2 regions of the Bradyrhizobium sp. IC3195 genome follow, and region 2 is predicted to be linked to the other one. Evidence: riboswitches for the same ligand, from Rfam matches in the RefSeq annotation. Region 2 holds a riboswitch; the other holds the start of a gene.
The links. A riboswitch is a leader RNA that binds a small molecule or an ion and turns the genes downstream of it on or off. The one in region 2 is predicted to bind cobalamin.

Region 1 (7,168 bases), on a different contig from region 2:
TCGCTTGTTCCGGGGGCCGAGAGCTCAGACCCTGCATGCCTCGCACCGCGATCTGCCGCTTGACCCCCCTCGCGCATTAAGGTGCAGGCTTGAATACTGTTGGCCGCGATATGAGTGTTTCTTGGTGCTGGCCTCGCGTTGCCAACATGAGCGCGTAGAACACAAGGAGGATTAAGAGGCCGCGCATAACATAAAGCTTCCCGAAGCTATAACAATTGTGGAGCTGATTGTACTCGGTGCAGTTGATGCAGCCGATGCACGAGCGAATTGCGCGGAACTCGACGAAGCCCTGTATCAGGCGGCAAACGACCAGCTGGCCGCGCGAAGGTGCCAGCGTCAGCTCAGCAATTCGACCCTGCCGGTGTCGAGCCGATATAGCCCCCCGACGACCTTCAGTCTGTTCTGCTCAACTGCCGCGTTGAGAATCGGCCCCGTCGATTTAAGTTTGTTGACATTATCGACTACATTTTGTCGGGTTGCTTCTGCGAACGTGTCACCTGTTTGCTGGCGAGATGCTGTTACTGCAGGCGCAAGCGCAGCGATGAGGGATGAAATGTGCCCCGGCGGCGGCTTATCGTCGTGGAGCGACTTGATCGTGGCGTCTATCGCACCGCAATGATCGTGGCCAAGTACCAGGATCAGCGGCGTATTCAGCACGGCGACCGCATATTCCATACTGGCGAGCGTGTCATCGTTGGCGAAGTTGCCGGCGAGGCGGCAGACAAACAGATCACCGAGTCCGCTGCCGAAGACAAGTTCAGGCGCCACGCGAGAATCGGCGCAGCTCAGAACCGCGGCATATGGATTTTGCCCATCCACCAAAACAGAGCGCTCGCGCTTGAAATCGTCGCCTCGTGATACGCCATGGACATAACGATCGTTACCTTCCATCAGCCGCTTCAGGGCAGCATCCGGCGAGAGCAGGTTATCCGGCTTGGGCGGCGTTTTTGCTTCCTTCGCATCGACAATGTTGTTGTCAAGCCGCAGGCAAGCCGCCGAAACAGCGAACAGCAACAGCGAGCGGCGCGAAGGCGCGATCTTGGTCAGATAGGACATATTCGGATAATGGCCTGCATGCATGCATCTCACCTCATCGCGCGGCTTTGCGCCACCCGGTCGCTTCGGCTTCCGATTCGCTGCAGAGCCAGCGTTCACCGGGCTTCTTCGTCATGTCGATTTGTTCGTAACCGAATTGCCCGGGCAAGTGATAAAGTCGCTCGCCGTTGTGGCCCACGGTGCCTTTTATCAGACACTCTGACGAGGGCGGGTCCGATAGCAAAGCGGATCCGAGCAGGAGCTCCTGAGCGTCGATCGGAACCGAGCTCGCGCCGATGATGATCGTCCCCTTGTTGCGGCGACGCCAGTCCCAGGGCGCGATGAACGCCCCCGACCACAGCCCCGCATAGGCTTTGCTCGCCACAACCTCATAGATAACGTACGTATTGGCAGAAGGCGACGATAGTGCCCAGCCGGAGCGTACCATCCAGGCGTTCACGTCCTCGCCTTCGATGAAGCAACGGCCACGCGACCTGCCGTATTCATCAACTCCTGTGGTATGACAATCCCACGTTCGTCCGTTCGAATGCTTGATAAGCTCGTCGCGAGCAGCCACGCCGCAAGCCCATTTCCGGCCGTGGGCGTCGAGGCAAATCTGGTCAGTCTCAGGAGCGTCGATGCCTGAGAGCCGAAGCGTGGTTTTCTCGAGCTCGATCGTATTGCCGTCGAGGATGCGCGGAGGGCCGCTGAGCTTCGCCGCGCAGACCGGAGATGTGATGACAGCCAACAATGCGACCATCATTACGCGGTGTTTCATTCCGACAATAGCCTTTCGTCTTGATTCATGTTCACGTGCGATCCGGCGCCGCGTTCGACGCTTAAACGCACTATGTCCGTTATCGGGCCGCATCTTTCGACGTTTGCTTTATGAAAGCTTGGCCCTCATTTCCAAGCTACGACCTGACGCTGCGTGAGGTTCAAGCGATTTCTTCCGGTGTGCGTATCGCGGTATCCTTCGAGCCTCACCGGTCTCACTCAGTGGGCGCGCACAGCACCCTCTCTCGGCCTGAGGAGGAGATCCCCATCGCTCAGCCGCCAACTCGGCATGCGGGAGAAAGCCGAGCCTCGGAACGCTGTTTCTCACGCGATTGAAGAAGAAAAGCGCCTGTGAATTGTGACAGTCGAGTGGAAGTCAGGCGTGGAGGACAGCAACCTGGCTATGCTTTGTGCCAACCCCCATCGGCACACAGAAGGCTGCCGACGGTTTCGGCGAGAGCGATGACATTTTAAGTTCTTGCCACGGAAAGACCGACGTTCGAAAGAAATCTGGTCTCGCGTCCTATCAGAGATTTGGACGAAAGGCGCCACGGAGTCCAGCTCAACGCTCGCAGCGCAAGTGAATCGGTATCGTTTGCGCAAACCGCGGAAAACCAGGAGCTCTCTTGAGAGCCAGCCGGGATGGTCGGGTGGTGCCGCGGCCCCGTTCGGAGAAGGCCAGGATTTTTCATGACCCGGTCGGCGCGACTGGCGGCCGCTCTTTCGTTGTGCGCTTCCCCGTACTCACGTGTTGAGAGTTACCCAGCACGGCATGAGGGCATGCGTTTGCGCCGGGAAAATTTAAGGACAACCATGTGGAGCCGTGGCTACTTCGTATACGCACCGGCGAGGGGTAAGCCGCCCGCGTGTTCGGACGATCGCGAGTGCCGTCCTGATGCCATTCGGTGCGAGGCGTCAATCCACAAGGCCCATCGCGGCATCCGAGCAGGTAGCTCTGGTGTGGTATGGCCGACTCAAGCTACACATCATTCTGAGCCACCTCACTACCCAATGGAAATGAAATGGTTTCAGCCCCCCGGGAATTGCCCGTCTCTTCTTACGCGCTTGAAGTGGATGGCCGACTCAGAGCTGAATTCGCAACCAAAGACGGCGCCAGGGCAGGTGGAGCAGAACTAAAGAAGCGCTTTCCCATGCTTCAAATCCGGATCTACGATGCGCAGACGAATGCGTGCGAGGAAATCTAGCGGGCGACTCAGTCCGGTCTTCGATGCCTCGCGCACGGCTCCGGCTCCTCGTTGGGGGCACTTGAAGGACCGGTGGTCAAGCCGGGGCCGCTAACACTGCCCCATTACCCTATTAACCGGTTTCGTCGCAGCAGTCGATCCCGCGTGCCACCTCGGCCTCGGAATGGTCACGCTCTTGCGGGTGCCAGTCAGTCGCGCGATGCGCGGTTCGCACGCCGGATCGGGCTTGGGCCCGAGGCATCTGCAGGCCCAGTCCCGTGAAGAATGGCATGGAGAGCTGGTTCTCTCGCAAATGGTGTCCTTCCACTGCGTGGGGTGCGCCGAGGTCAAGCCGCCTCTCGCAAGGCGGCACGCGCCGCTGAGCTCGACTCCTCGCAGAAAGAATCGGAGGTAATCGTGCTGCCCCATTTTCTCGATGGCCGGCTGAAGGCCGCGGGAAAGCTCGCGACTGTTCAAGGTGTAAACACCGGAGAGTTTAGAGCTGATAGTCTTGCCGTTGCTCTGAGGCGTTCGGCCCTGCAGGAGCTACGGCGCGATCTTGCTCTGCGCGATCATTTACCGAGGCCTTTAGCTCCCTTCTAATCCTCCCGTTCCTTTGGCTCCATGCGAGCGAACCAGGAGCCAGGAGGAAAAGCCGCGATACGCTTGGCAAAGGAGGATTGCGGCTCCCAATCTTGTCCTTCGCTCTTCTCGAAAGTGATGACCCCGTTGTATGTAAAATAGCGGGGCCCTGGGATATTACAGTTCACCACAAGCAAAACGCGCCACAGATCACCTTTCTCGGTCGGCTTGTCATTCTGCTTCGGCAAGTAGTCCACTCCAACAGGATCAACGATAGTGCAGCTGCCCTGCCGCAGAAGATCACCGAGCCGACCTTGCATGGTCGTCACAAAGTTGAAGTTGGCCGGGTCATGCAGAAAGCCAAGATTTGCGTCCCTTTCGCCATCCTTGACTTCACTGGCGATCAACGAGAGCGCGAAGGCGCGCCAGCCCAATTCCATTGGCTTCGCATAGGTCGACGCAAGTTCAATCGTCCCGTCGAGCGCGACCTTCCAGGTGATAACGTACTCTTCGTCTGATTTATCATCCCGGTGCCTGGTCCAAGAAACAAAAACATATTCATTTTGGTCAAGTTCAGCGACGCCCCACATCCGAGGGACGAACTGTGCCACCTTCGAGACGTTGGAGATAACTTGTTCTATTGTCTCACCGTCTTGCGCTCGCCACGTTGACTTGACTCTTTCGACAAGGGGGCTGTCGTTAGCGCGAACAGTGTTGCTCGTCGCAGCCAGCCCGGCCAGGCAGATCAGGGATCGACCGAGCCAAAGCCATAGCGCGCGTCTTCCTGACGTTTTCTTCATAACCGTCGGCCTATCCGGTCTCATCCACACGTCATTCCAGAGCAGGCAACCTTCAACCTGTTATGCGCGAGCGCAAGAAGTTAGCGGCGACGCGACGGGGCGACCACTGGTTTTCCCGTGCGAGCAGGCGCTCCCCTCTATGTCACGCGCCGCTAACTTCACTGCCACCGACAGCCTCAATTTGCTGTGCTGGACATGCCCAGCAGGAGGACTGGGCAGGCAGAGGACGTGCATTCTTCGTGCCAGATAATAGACGGCAATTCGCACCGGTTTTGTGTCCTCTTTGTCGACTTTCCGACTGGCGCATGTCTCGATGTTTCCGTTCAACCTCTCCAGCACGGCTTATGCATCCCCGTCACGCACCGGATGTTCGACGGCACAGCGGAACGCCTCGGTGCCAAGTTCCTGATGAGAAGTGGCAGCACGTTTGCCGTCATTGAACCGTGTGGTTCGGTTATCGTTGCCGGAATGTGGGCTTTTGATCGCTGCCATGCCTTCGGGCACTTTCGGCCAAGGGGCCATGGCGCGTTTGGCGCTCCTTTCGCGACGTCCGGCGCTCCGGAAGTCGAGAACAGCCTCAGTCAGGCGCGCTTTGTACTCGATGGCGAACGACGGCAAGCCGATCTTCGCCGAGCATTTGGGGTGTGGCTGGCACCGCAAATCAAACGTGCTGCCCGGGTAAGTTGTAAGTTGCTGGCTTAGCCAAGTGTCTTGGCCTATTCAACACTGATCCTGTTGGTCGAGAAGGTGGCTGGATGGCGCGCGTGCTCGAAAAACCGCTGGGAAGCTGGGACTGGCGACAAATGCGTTCTGCTCGAGGCAGCGGCCCCGACCGCGCAAGCCGCATTTGTCCTTTCCACCGATCTGGCGTGCAACCCGCGGGCAACTGCGATGCTCATTGCGGTATCGCTGATTGGAGAGCACTGCTACATCATCTCAATGCTAGAGATGCACGGTCATTCGCGTAGCAGATGTCGCAGCATCAGCTTGAGACATGATCTGAGAGGTTGACGGAAGACTGCTCTTGCCGATAATCCAAGTCGTCGAGGTTCTCCGGTTTCCATTTGATCCGGAGCTAAGAGGGAAGCCGGTGAAAATGCCGGCGCTGCCCCCGCAACTGTGAGCGGCGAGCCGCTGTCCAACGACGTCACTGAAGCCTGCGCGGCTTCGGGAAGGCCGGACAGCAGCGATGACCTGCGAGCCAGGAGACCTGCCCCGACACTATATTCGTCCACGGGCGGGGTGTCCCGGTGGTGCGCCAAGCAGCCGTCGCACCGCGACTTCCCCTGCCTGCGTCCGCCATGGCCTTTGCCCCCAACATGGGTTAACGCTATGTCTCTTCTCTCCCTCCCTGTTGCCACGCTCGGAACGCCACGCATCGGTCCAAGGCGCGAGCTCAAAGTCGCTCTAGAAAGCTACTGGGCCGGAAAAAGCAGCGAACAGCAGCTGCTCGAGGACGCAGCTGGCCTGCGTGCCGCGAATTGGGCCCGTCAGAAATCTATCGGCGTCACGGTCATTCCATCGAACGATTTCTCGCTGTATGACCAGGTGCTCGACACAAGTGTCATGGTTGGCGCCATCCCGGAGATCTACGCCTCGAAAGCCGAATCCGTTTCGCTCAAGACATACTTCGCCATGGCCCGCGGTTCACAATGCGACGACCAGGAAGCGAGTTGCGGTCACGGACCGCGCGGATTTGGCGCACCCGCGCAGGAGATGACCAAGTGGTTCGACACCAACTATCACTATATGGTCCCCGAGTTTCACAGGGGACAGACTTTCAGGCTATGCTCTCGCAAGCCGATCGAGGAGTATGAGGAAGCCAAGGCCCTTGGCTTTCAGACCCGCCCCGTCCTGATCGGGCCGGTCACATTCCTAAAGCTCGGCAAGAGTCCCGATCCCACGTTCCAGCCACTCTCACTGCTGGATGAACTGATACCGCCCTATATCGAGGTTATGCAGGAATTGGCCAAACGTGGGGCAAATTGGGTTCAGTTCGACGAGCCCAGCCTAGTTCTTGATCTGGATGAGGGGACGCGAAAATCTTTGCGACATGCCTATGACCGGCTCGCCAAGGAGGGGCCGGCGATCAAGATCATGGTTGCCAGCTATTTCGGCGACCTCGGCGACAATCTGGACACCGCCTTGAGCCTGCCAGTTGCCGGGCTGCACCTCGATCTGGTTCGAGCGCCACAGTTGTTGCACCAGATCATCGCTGGCGGCCGAAGTGATCTCGTCATGTCGCTCGGTGTCGTCGACGGTCGGAATGTATGGCGGTCGAATTTGTCGTCGCTGCGCCAGCGGCTCGAACCCGCGATTGCGAAGCTCGGCAAGGATCGTGTACAGATCGCCCCATCCTGCTCGCTGCTTCATGTGCCGGTCGATGTTGAACTCGAGACCGGGCTCGCTTCCGACGTCAAGAGCTGGCTTGCTTTCTCGGTCCAGAAGATGCGGGAGCTTGCGATCCTAGCGCGTGCACTCGCAGGCGACCAGAATGTTGCGTTAGCTCTTGCCGAGTCGGAAGGTGCCGCGACTGTCCGCCGGACTTCGCCGAAAATCCGTGATGCCAATGTCGCTGTCCGGATGAGAGCGATCGACCAGACCATGTGTCGGCGCGCGAGCCCATTTGCCCGTCGGGCCGAGATCCAAAGCAATCGATTCGGACTACCGGCTTTTCCTACCACGACGATCGGATCATTTCCGCAGACCACAGAGATCCGGAATGCCCGTGCGGCGCATGCGCGAGGTGCGATAAGCGACGAGCAATACGACAAGTTCCTCAAGGAGGAG
Region 2 (7,168 bases):
ACCGAAGGCGAGAGGCAGGCGGTCTCGATCAGGCGATCGATCGCCCCCTCCGGCAGCGGATCGCTGCGGAAGCGGCGCACGTCGCGGCGCCACACGAACAGCTCGCGTAAGTGCTGGCGGAAGCTATCGTCGAACTCGACCATGAGGTCATCGCCCCATTTGGAAGGACGCCGCCACCAGCAGGATCAGGATCTCGCCCGTCTGCTCGAACGCGCCGAGGATGTCGCCGGTCTGCCCCCCGATTTGGCGGATGGCAAGCCGCGCCAGCAGCAGGCCGGCCAGTGACAGCAGGATCAGGCCGACCAGCGCCTTGCCCGGCCCCAACGTCAGGGCAAGCGCAAGCGTTCCAAGCGCGAAGGCTATGGCCACGCTGCGCCCGGGCGGCGCCCCGGCGCCGGCAGAGAGGCCATCAGGCCGCGCCGACGGGACTAGCGACATGAAGGCCGGCAGGCCGGCACGGGCAGCAACGTGCGCCGCGCACAGCGCGAGCATGACGGCCCATGGATTTGCGATCGTCGCAAGCGCGCTCCAGCGTAGGCCGAACGATAGGATCAGGGCGCAGACGCCATAGGTCCCGATCCGGCTGTCGCGCATGATCTCGAGCTTGCGCTCGCGCGTGCGGCCGCCGCCGAGGCCGTCCGCGGTGTCGGCAAGTCCGTCCTCGTGCAGCGCGCCGGTGATGAGGGCGGTCGTGGCTAGCACGAGGAGGGCGGCAAGGCTCGGCGTCAGTCCGAAGCGAATGGCGATCTTGTAAGTGAGGGCGCCGGCGAGGCCGACCAGCAGTCCCGCGACCGGCAGCGCCCACATTGCCCGCGCAACGGCGCCGTCGCCCGCAGGCTTCGAGAATGCCACCGGCAGGATCGTCACGAACGATGTCGCCATCTTAAGATCGGCGAGGATGTCCTTGAGGTGCTCGGCGCGCGGGATCATTTCAGCTTCAACGGCAGGCCGGCGACGACGAACTCGACCTCGTCGGCGACACCGGCAATGATCTGGTTCATGATTCCGGCGGCATCGCGGAAGCTGCGCGCCAGCGCGTTGTCGGGCACTATGCCGAGGCCGACCTCGTTGGTGACGAGCACGACGGGGCCGTTGAGGCGGGGCAGCGTGTCGGCGAGCTCTCTCACCTCTCGCTCCCAATCGCGCGCCGCATGCATCAGGTTGGAGAGCCACAGCGTCAGGCAGTCCACCAGCCTCGCGCCGCCACCTTCGGTCGAGAGCAGCGCGGGCACGAGATCGAGCGGCACCTCGCGCTCGATCCAATCGGCTCCGCGCCGCGCGCGATGTCTTGCGATGCGTTCCTGCATTTCGCCGTCGAGCGCCTCGGCCGTCGCGACGTAGACGGGCTGGCCGGCAAAGCTGCGCGCGCGCGCCTCCGCCCGGGTGCTCTTGCCCGATCGCGCCCCGCCGGTGATCAAGATGATGGCCATAAAGGTCTCCTGCCGCAGCACTAATCATCAAACGCGGCCAAAGACAAAGCCGAAATCAGGCAGCGAGGGGCTTGCGCTCGGCCGCCGTCTTGCGCAACAGGGGCGGGACAGGAGCTGGATGTGGACTTTGCGGGCGCGATGGTGGTGGCGATGGCGGTGGATGCCCTTCTGGGCTGGCCGGCGTGGCTGTTCGCGCGGATCGGGCATCCCGTCACCTGGCTGGGCGGGCTGATTGCCGGCATCGACACCGCCTTGAATCGCGCGTCCGATCCGCCGGCGTTGCGCCGAGCCGCGGGCGTCGCCGGCGCGCTTGCGGTGATCGCGCTCTCCGCGGCGCTCGGCTGGGCGCTGCAATCACTGCTTCCTTCGGGCTGGATCCAGATCGTGCTGATTGGCATCCTGGCCTGGCCATTGGTCGCGCTGCGCTCGCTGCACGATCATGTCGCTGCCGTGGCCACGCCCTTGCTGGCCGGCGACGTCGCCGCCGCGCGCGAAGCGGTCTCGCGCATCGTCGGCCGCGATCCCGCAAGCCTCGATCAAGCCGGCATCGCGCGCGCGGCGATCGAGAGCCTTGCCGAAAACGCCTCCGACGGCATCGTCGCGCCGGTGTTCTGGGGCGCACTGTTGGGCTTGCCCGGCATCCTCGGCTACAAGGCGATCAACACGCTGGACTCCATGATCGGCCATCGCAGCGAACGCCACGAAGCCTTCGGCTGGGCGGCAGCGCGCATCGACGACGTCGCCAATTTCGTCCCGGCGCGGCTGACCGGATTCCTGTTCGTGCTGCTGGCACCGCAGCGGTCGGAATCATTGGCCTGCATGACGCGCGATGCGCGCCGGCATCGCTCGCCCAATGCCGGTTGGCCGGAAGCGGCCATGGCCGGCGGACTCGGTGTGCGGCTCAGCGGTCCCCGCATCTATCACGGCAGCGCGACCGAAGAGCCCTGGCTGAACGAAGGCGCGCGCGATCCGCGCGCCGCCGACATCGTCGAGGCGCTGACGGTCTATCGCCGCGCCATGCTGCTGGTCGCAGGCCTGCTTGCGATCCTGGCTTTCGCGTGAAACAACGGGGCATGCGCGAGCACGGTGGAAATCTGGACCAGGCCCAGCGGCGTTTCGGCGGACGCGCAGAGGATTGGATCGATCTGTCGACCGGGATCAACCGGCTGCCGTATCCCGTGGGCGAGGTGAGCGCGCGCGCGTGGAGCGCGCTGCCATCACGCGCCGAGATCGAGGCATTGCATCAGGCGGCGCGGCACGGCTACCGCACGAGCGCACCGATCGTTGCGATGGGCGGTGCTCAGGCCGCCATTCAATTGCTGCCGCAACTCGCGGCGCCCGGGCGCGCGCGTATCCTCGCGCCGACCTACAATGAATATGCCGGCGTCCTGTCGGCCGCCGGCCGGGACGTCCAGGAGGTTGCCGAGCTCGATGCGCTGGCGGGTGCGGACCTCGCCATCGTCGTCAATCCCAACAATCCCGACGGGCGGTGCCATTCGCGCAAGGATCTGCTCGCGCTGTTGCCGCGCGTCGGCCGTCTCGTCGTAGACGAGAGCTTTGCGGACCCGATTCCGCAATTGTCGCTTGCACCCGACGCGGATCGACCGGGACTGTTGATCCTGCGGTCGTTCGGAAAGTTTTATGGCTTGGCCGGCCTGCGGCTCGGCTTCGCCATCGGTCATGCCGCCGACATCGACAAGCTTGCCGCCGTGTCGGGTCCATGGCCTGTTTCGGGCGCGGCGATCGAAATCGGCTGTCGTGCCTTGCGCGATCAGACTTGGGCCGAGGCGACGTCGGCGCGGCTCGCGCGCGACTGTGTTCGCCTCGATGCAATGGCGCATTCGCGAAGCTGGCGGCTCATCGGCGGCACACCGCTGTTTCGCTTGTACGAAACGGCCGACGCGGTGGCTGCGCAGGAGAGGCTCGCGCGCAGCCACATCTGGTCCCGCGTGTTCGCGCAACAGCCGACATGGCTGCGCCTCGGGCTCCCCGGCAGCGAAGCCGAATGGACGCGCCTTGCCGAGGCCCTAGCGCGCTAGCGCGAGCAGGCCTTCGACGTCGAGATGCTTTTCGATGTGATCGGCCAGCGCCTCGAGCGCGCTTTCGACGCTGGCGTGATAGGGCTCGTCGCCTGCGGGAATGTCGAGTTTGGCGAGGTAGGCCTTGCGGAAATCATCCGACGTGAACAGGCCGTGCAGATAGCTGCCCTGCACACGACCATCCCTTGAGATCGCGCCTTCCGGCTCGCCGTCGAGCTTTGCGAAGGGGCGGGCGCGATCCGGGCCGTCGGTGCGGCCGATGTGGATCTCGTAAGCCTGGATCGGCTGATCCGTCGCCGCGTGCACGGCCGCAACGCGCGTGAGGGTCTTTTGCGGGCTCATCACCGTCTCGATATCGAGAAGCCCGAGGCCCGGCGTGTCGCCCGCAGGCCCCTCGATGCCTTCGGGGTCGGCGACGCTGCGTCCCAGCATCTGATAGCCGCCGCAGAGGCCGAGCACATGGCCGCCCCTGCGGTAATGCGCGAACAGGTCGACGTCCCAGCCCTGCGCGCGCAGGAAGGCGAGGTCGCCGCGGGTGGATTTTGAGCCAGGGATGATCACGAGCCTGGCATCGCCGGGAATGGCTTCGCCCGGACGCACCATCACGAGATCGACACCCGGCTCGAGCTTGAGCGGATCGAGATCGTCGAAATTGGCGATCCGCGACAGTGCGAGGCAGGCGATCTTGCATTGGCCCGGCTTGCGCGCATCGCGCAGGCCGAGCGCATCCTCGGCCGGTAGCTCGCCGGCACGCGGAAACCAGGGCAGCACGCCGAAGCCGCGCCACGACGTTTTCTGCTCGATCAGCCTGTAGCCGTCGTCGAACAGCGTGGGATCGCCGCGGAACTTGTTGATGACGAAGCCAGAGATCATCGCGGCATCGTCGGGCTCGATCACCGTCTTGATGCCGACGAGCTGGGCGATGACGCCGCCGCGATCGATGTCGCCGACCAGCACGACGGGCACATCCGCCTTGCGGGCAAAGCCCATATTGGCGATGTCGGACTTGCGCAAATTCACCTCGGCCGGACTGCCGGCGCCTTCGACCAGCACCAGATCGGCGCGCGCCTTCAGCCGTTCAAAGCTCTCCAGCACCGCGCCCATCAGCGACGGCTTCATCGCCGCGTAGTCGCGCGCGCGTGCGGTCGCGATGCGCTTGCCGTGGACGACGACCTGCGCGCCGACATCGGTCTCGGGCTTGAGCAGCACCGGGTTCATGTCGGTGTGCGGCTCGACACCGGCGGCGAGGGCCTGCAGCGCCTGGGCGCGGCCGATCTCACCGCCATCGACGGTGACCGCGGCGTTGTTCGACATGTTCTGCGGCTTGAACGGCAGCACGCGCAGACCACGGCGCGTAAAGGCGCGCGCGAGGCCGGCGACGATGAGCGACTTGCCCACGTCCGAGCCGGCACCCTGAATCATCAATGCGCGTGCCATTGAAGCTAGAACTCGACGCCGGCCTGCGCCTTGATGCCGGAGCGGAAGGGATGCTTGACCAGCGTCATCTCGGTGACGAGGTCGGCGACCTCGATCAGCTCGTCCTTGGCGTTGCGCCCGGTGAGCACGACATGCGTCATCGCAGGCTTTTGCGTCGTCAGGAAATCGACGACTTCGGCGATGTCGAGATAGTCGTAGCGCAGCGCGATGTTGATCTCGTCGAGCACGACCATGCGCAGCCGCTCGTCGAGGATCAGCTCCTTGGCTTTCTCCCAGCCGGCGCGCGCGGCAGCGATGTCGCGGGTGCGGTCTTGGGTCTCCCAGGTGAAGCCTTCGCCCATCGCGTGGAACTGACAGAGTTCGCCGAAATGGCCGGTGAGCAGGCGCCGTTCGCCGGTATCCCAGGCGCCCTTGATGAATTGCACCACCGCACAAGGAAAGCCATGCGCGACGCAGCGGACGATCATGCCGAAGGCCGAGGAGGATTTTCCCTTGCCCGCGCCGGTGTGGACGATGATCAGGCCTTTTTCACCGCTCTTGGTCGCCATGATCTTGTCGCGAGCGGCCTTCTTCTTCGCCATTTTGGCGGCGTGGCGGGCGTCGGTTTCCTCGGTCGTGTGGGTTTCCGGTTCAGGCGTCATCGGTCCCGGTCCTTCGGCTTGACAAGTGGCGGCCACCGGCAAATGGTGGCCTGGCGTTGGTTCCTGTCCTATGACAGGCGAAGAGGGAATGCGATAGGGTCCGAATCCGCAAAGATTTGGGTCCAAACTGCAGCCGCCCCCGCGACCGTGACCGGAGAGATGCCCGAAGCCACTGATTCCTTTTGGAATCGGGAAGGCGGGGATCGAAGGGCCAAAACCCTGCTCCGCAAGCCGGGAGACCTGCCAGCGCGGACGAGTTTTGGACCGGCGGACGGGGTGTTCCGCGACGGGGAAGCGGGCCTTCAGGAGAATGGTCCGTGCGCCTCATCGCCTCCCGCTGTTATCTGGAAGAGGCGATGACCGTCACACTTCATGTCTGCATCACCTGCCGCGCCGGCCAGACGCTTGGCGAGGGCGAGACGACGCCCGGCAAGCGCCTGCATGGCGCGATTATCGAGGCCGGCGTGCCCGAGGGCGTCAGCGTGGTTCCCGTCGAATGCCTGTCGGCGTGCAGCCAGGGCTGCTCGGTCGCGCTCAGCGCGCCCGGCCGCTGGTCCTATGTCTATGGCCGCCTGTCCGATGCGAATGCGCAGGACGTGGTCGCAGGTGCTGCGGCCTACGCGGCGACGCCCGACGGAATCGTGCCCTGGCGCAGCCGTCCCGAAATCTTCCGCAAGCAGTCGCTTGCCCGTATTCCCCCTGTTACCGTCGTGCCGGAGGCCGCTGAATGAACTCGCTCGCAAAAGTCCCGGTTACGGTGGTCACGGGTTTCCTGGGCTCCGGCAAGACGACGCTGATCCAGCATCTGCTCAGCAACGCCGGCGGCAAGAAGCTCGCGGTGCTCGTCAACGAATTCGGCAGCGAGGGCGTCGACGGCGAGATCCTGAAGTCCTGCGCCGATGCGAACTGCCCGGAGGAGAACATCGTCGAGCTCGCCAATGGCTGCATCTGCTGCACCGTCGCCGACGATTTCATTCCGACCATGGAGCAGTTGCTGGCGCGGCCGGTGCGGCCCGATCACATCCTGATCGAGACCTCGGGCCTGGCGCTGCCAAAGCCGCTGCTGAAGGCGTTCGACTGGCCGGAGATCCGCTCGCGGATCACGGTCGACGGCGTGATCGCGCTGGCCGACGCCGAGGCTGTCGCCGCCGGCCGCTTCGCGCCGGATCCGGCTGCGGTGGAAGCGCAGCGCGCGGCGGACGACAATCTCGATCACGAGACGCCGCTGTCAGAAGTGTTCGAGGACCAGATCGCCTGCGCCGACATCGTGCTGCTGACCAAGGCCGACCTTGCGGGCGCAGCCGGAATCGAAGCCGCAAAGGCGGCGATCACAGCCGAGATGCCGCGCCGCGTGCCGATGCTGCCGGTCACCGATGGCGCGATCGACGCGCGCGTCATCCTCGGCCTCGGTGCGGCCGCCGAGAATGATCTCGCCGCGCGGCCCTCGCATCACGACGGCGAGGAAGAGCATGAGCATGATGATTTTGCGTCGGTCGTGATCGACCTTCCGGAGGTGGCGGATATCGATGCGCTGGTCGCATCGGTCCAGAAACTGGCGCGCGAGCAGAACGTGCTGCGGGCCAAGGGCTACATCGCGGTCGCGGGCAAGCCGATGCGCCTG

Region 1: linked by a shared signal. The riboswitch ahead of metE (5-methyltetrahydropteroyltriglutamate--homocysteine S-methyltransferase) and the one ahead of I6F09_RS13825 (DUF1636 domain-containing protein) in region 2 are both predicted to bind cobalamin.

What each region holds. Positions count from the first base shown of each region.
Region 1 covers NZ_JADYVG010000014.1:132,552-139,719, forward strand. The annotation lists gene I6F09_RS24650 (carbonic anhydrase) at 337-1,080, opposite strand; gene I6F09_RS24655 (thermonuclease family protein) at 1,091-1,798, opposite strand; gene I6F09_RS24660 (nodulate formation efficiency C protein) at 3,596-4,378, opposite strand; gene I6F09_RS24665 (hypothetical protein) at 4,721-4,996, opposite strand; cobalamin riboswitch at 5,408-5,611, shown strand; gene metE (5-methyltetrahydropteroyltriglutamate--homocysteine S-methyltransferase) at 5,711-7,168, shown strand, end outside.
Region 2 covers NZ_JADYVG010000005.1:246,091-253,258, forward strand. The annotation lists gene bluB (5,6-dimethylbenzimidazole synthase) at 1-143, opposite strand, end outside; gene cobS (adenosylcobinamide-GDP ribazoletransferase) at 148-930, opposite strand; gene cobU (bifunctional adenosylcobinamide kinase/adenosylcobinamide-phosphate guanylyltransferase) at 927-1,430, opposite strand; gene cbiB (adenosylcobinamide-phosphate synthase CbiB) at 1,551-2,492, shown strand; gene cobD (threonine-phosphate decarboxylase CobD) at 2,504-3,469, shown strand; gene I6F09_RS13815 (cobyric acid synthase) at 3,458-4,906, opposite strand; gene cobO (cob(I)yrinic acid a,c-diamide adenosyltransferase) at 4,912-5,547, opposite strand; cobalamin riboswitch at 5,588-5,810, shown strand; gene I6F09_RS13825 (DUF1636 domain-containing protein) at 5,904-6,278, shown strand; gene cobW (cobalamin biosynthesis protein CobW) at 6,275-7,168, shown strand, end outside.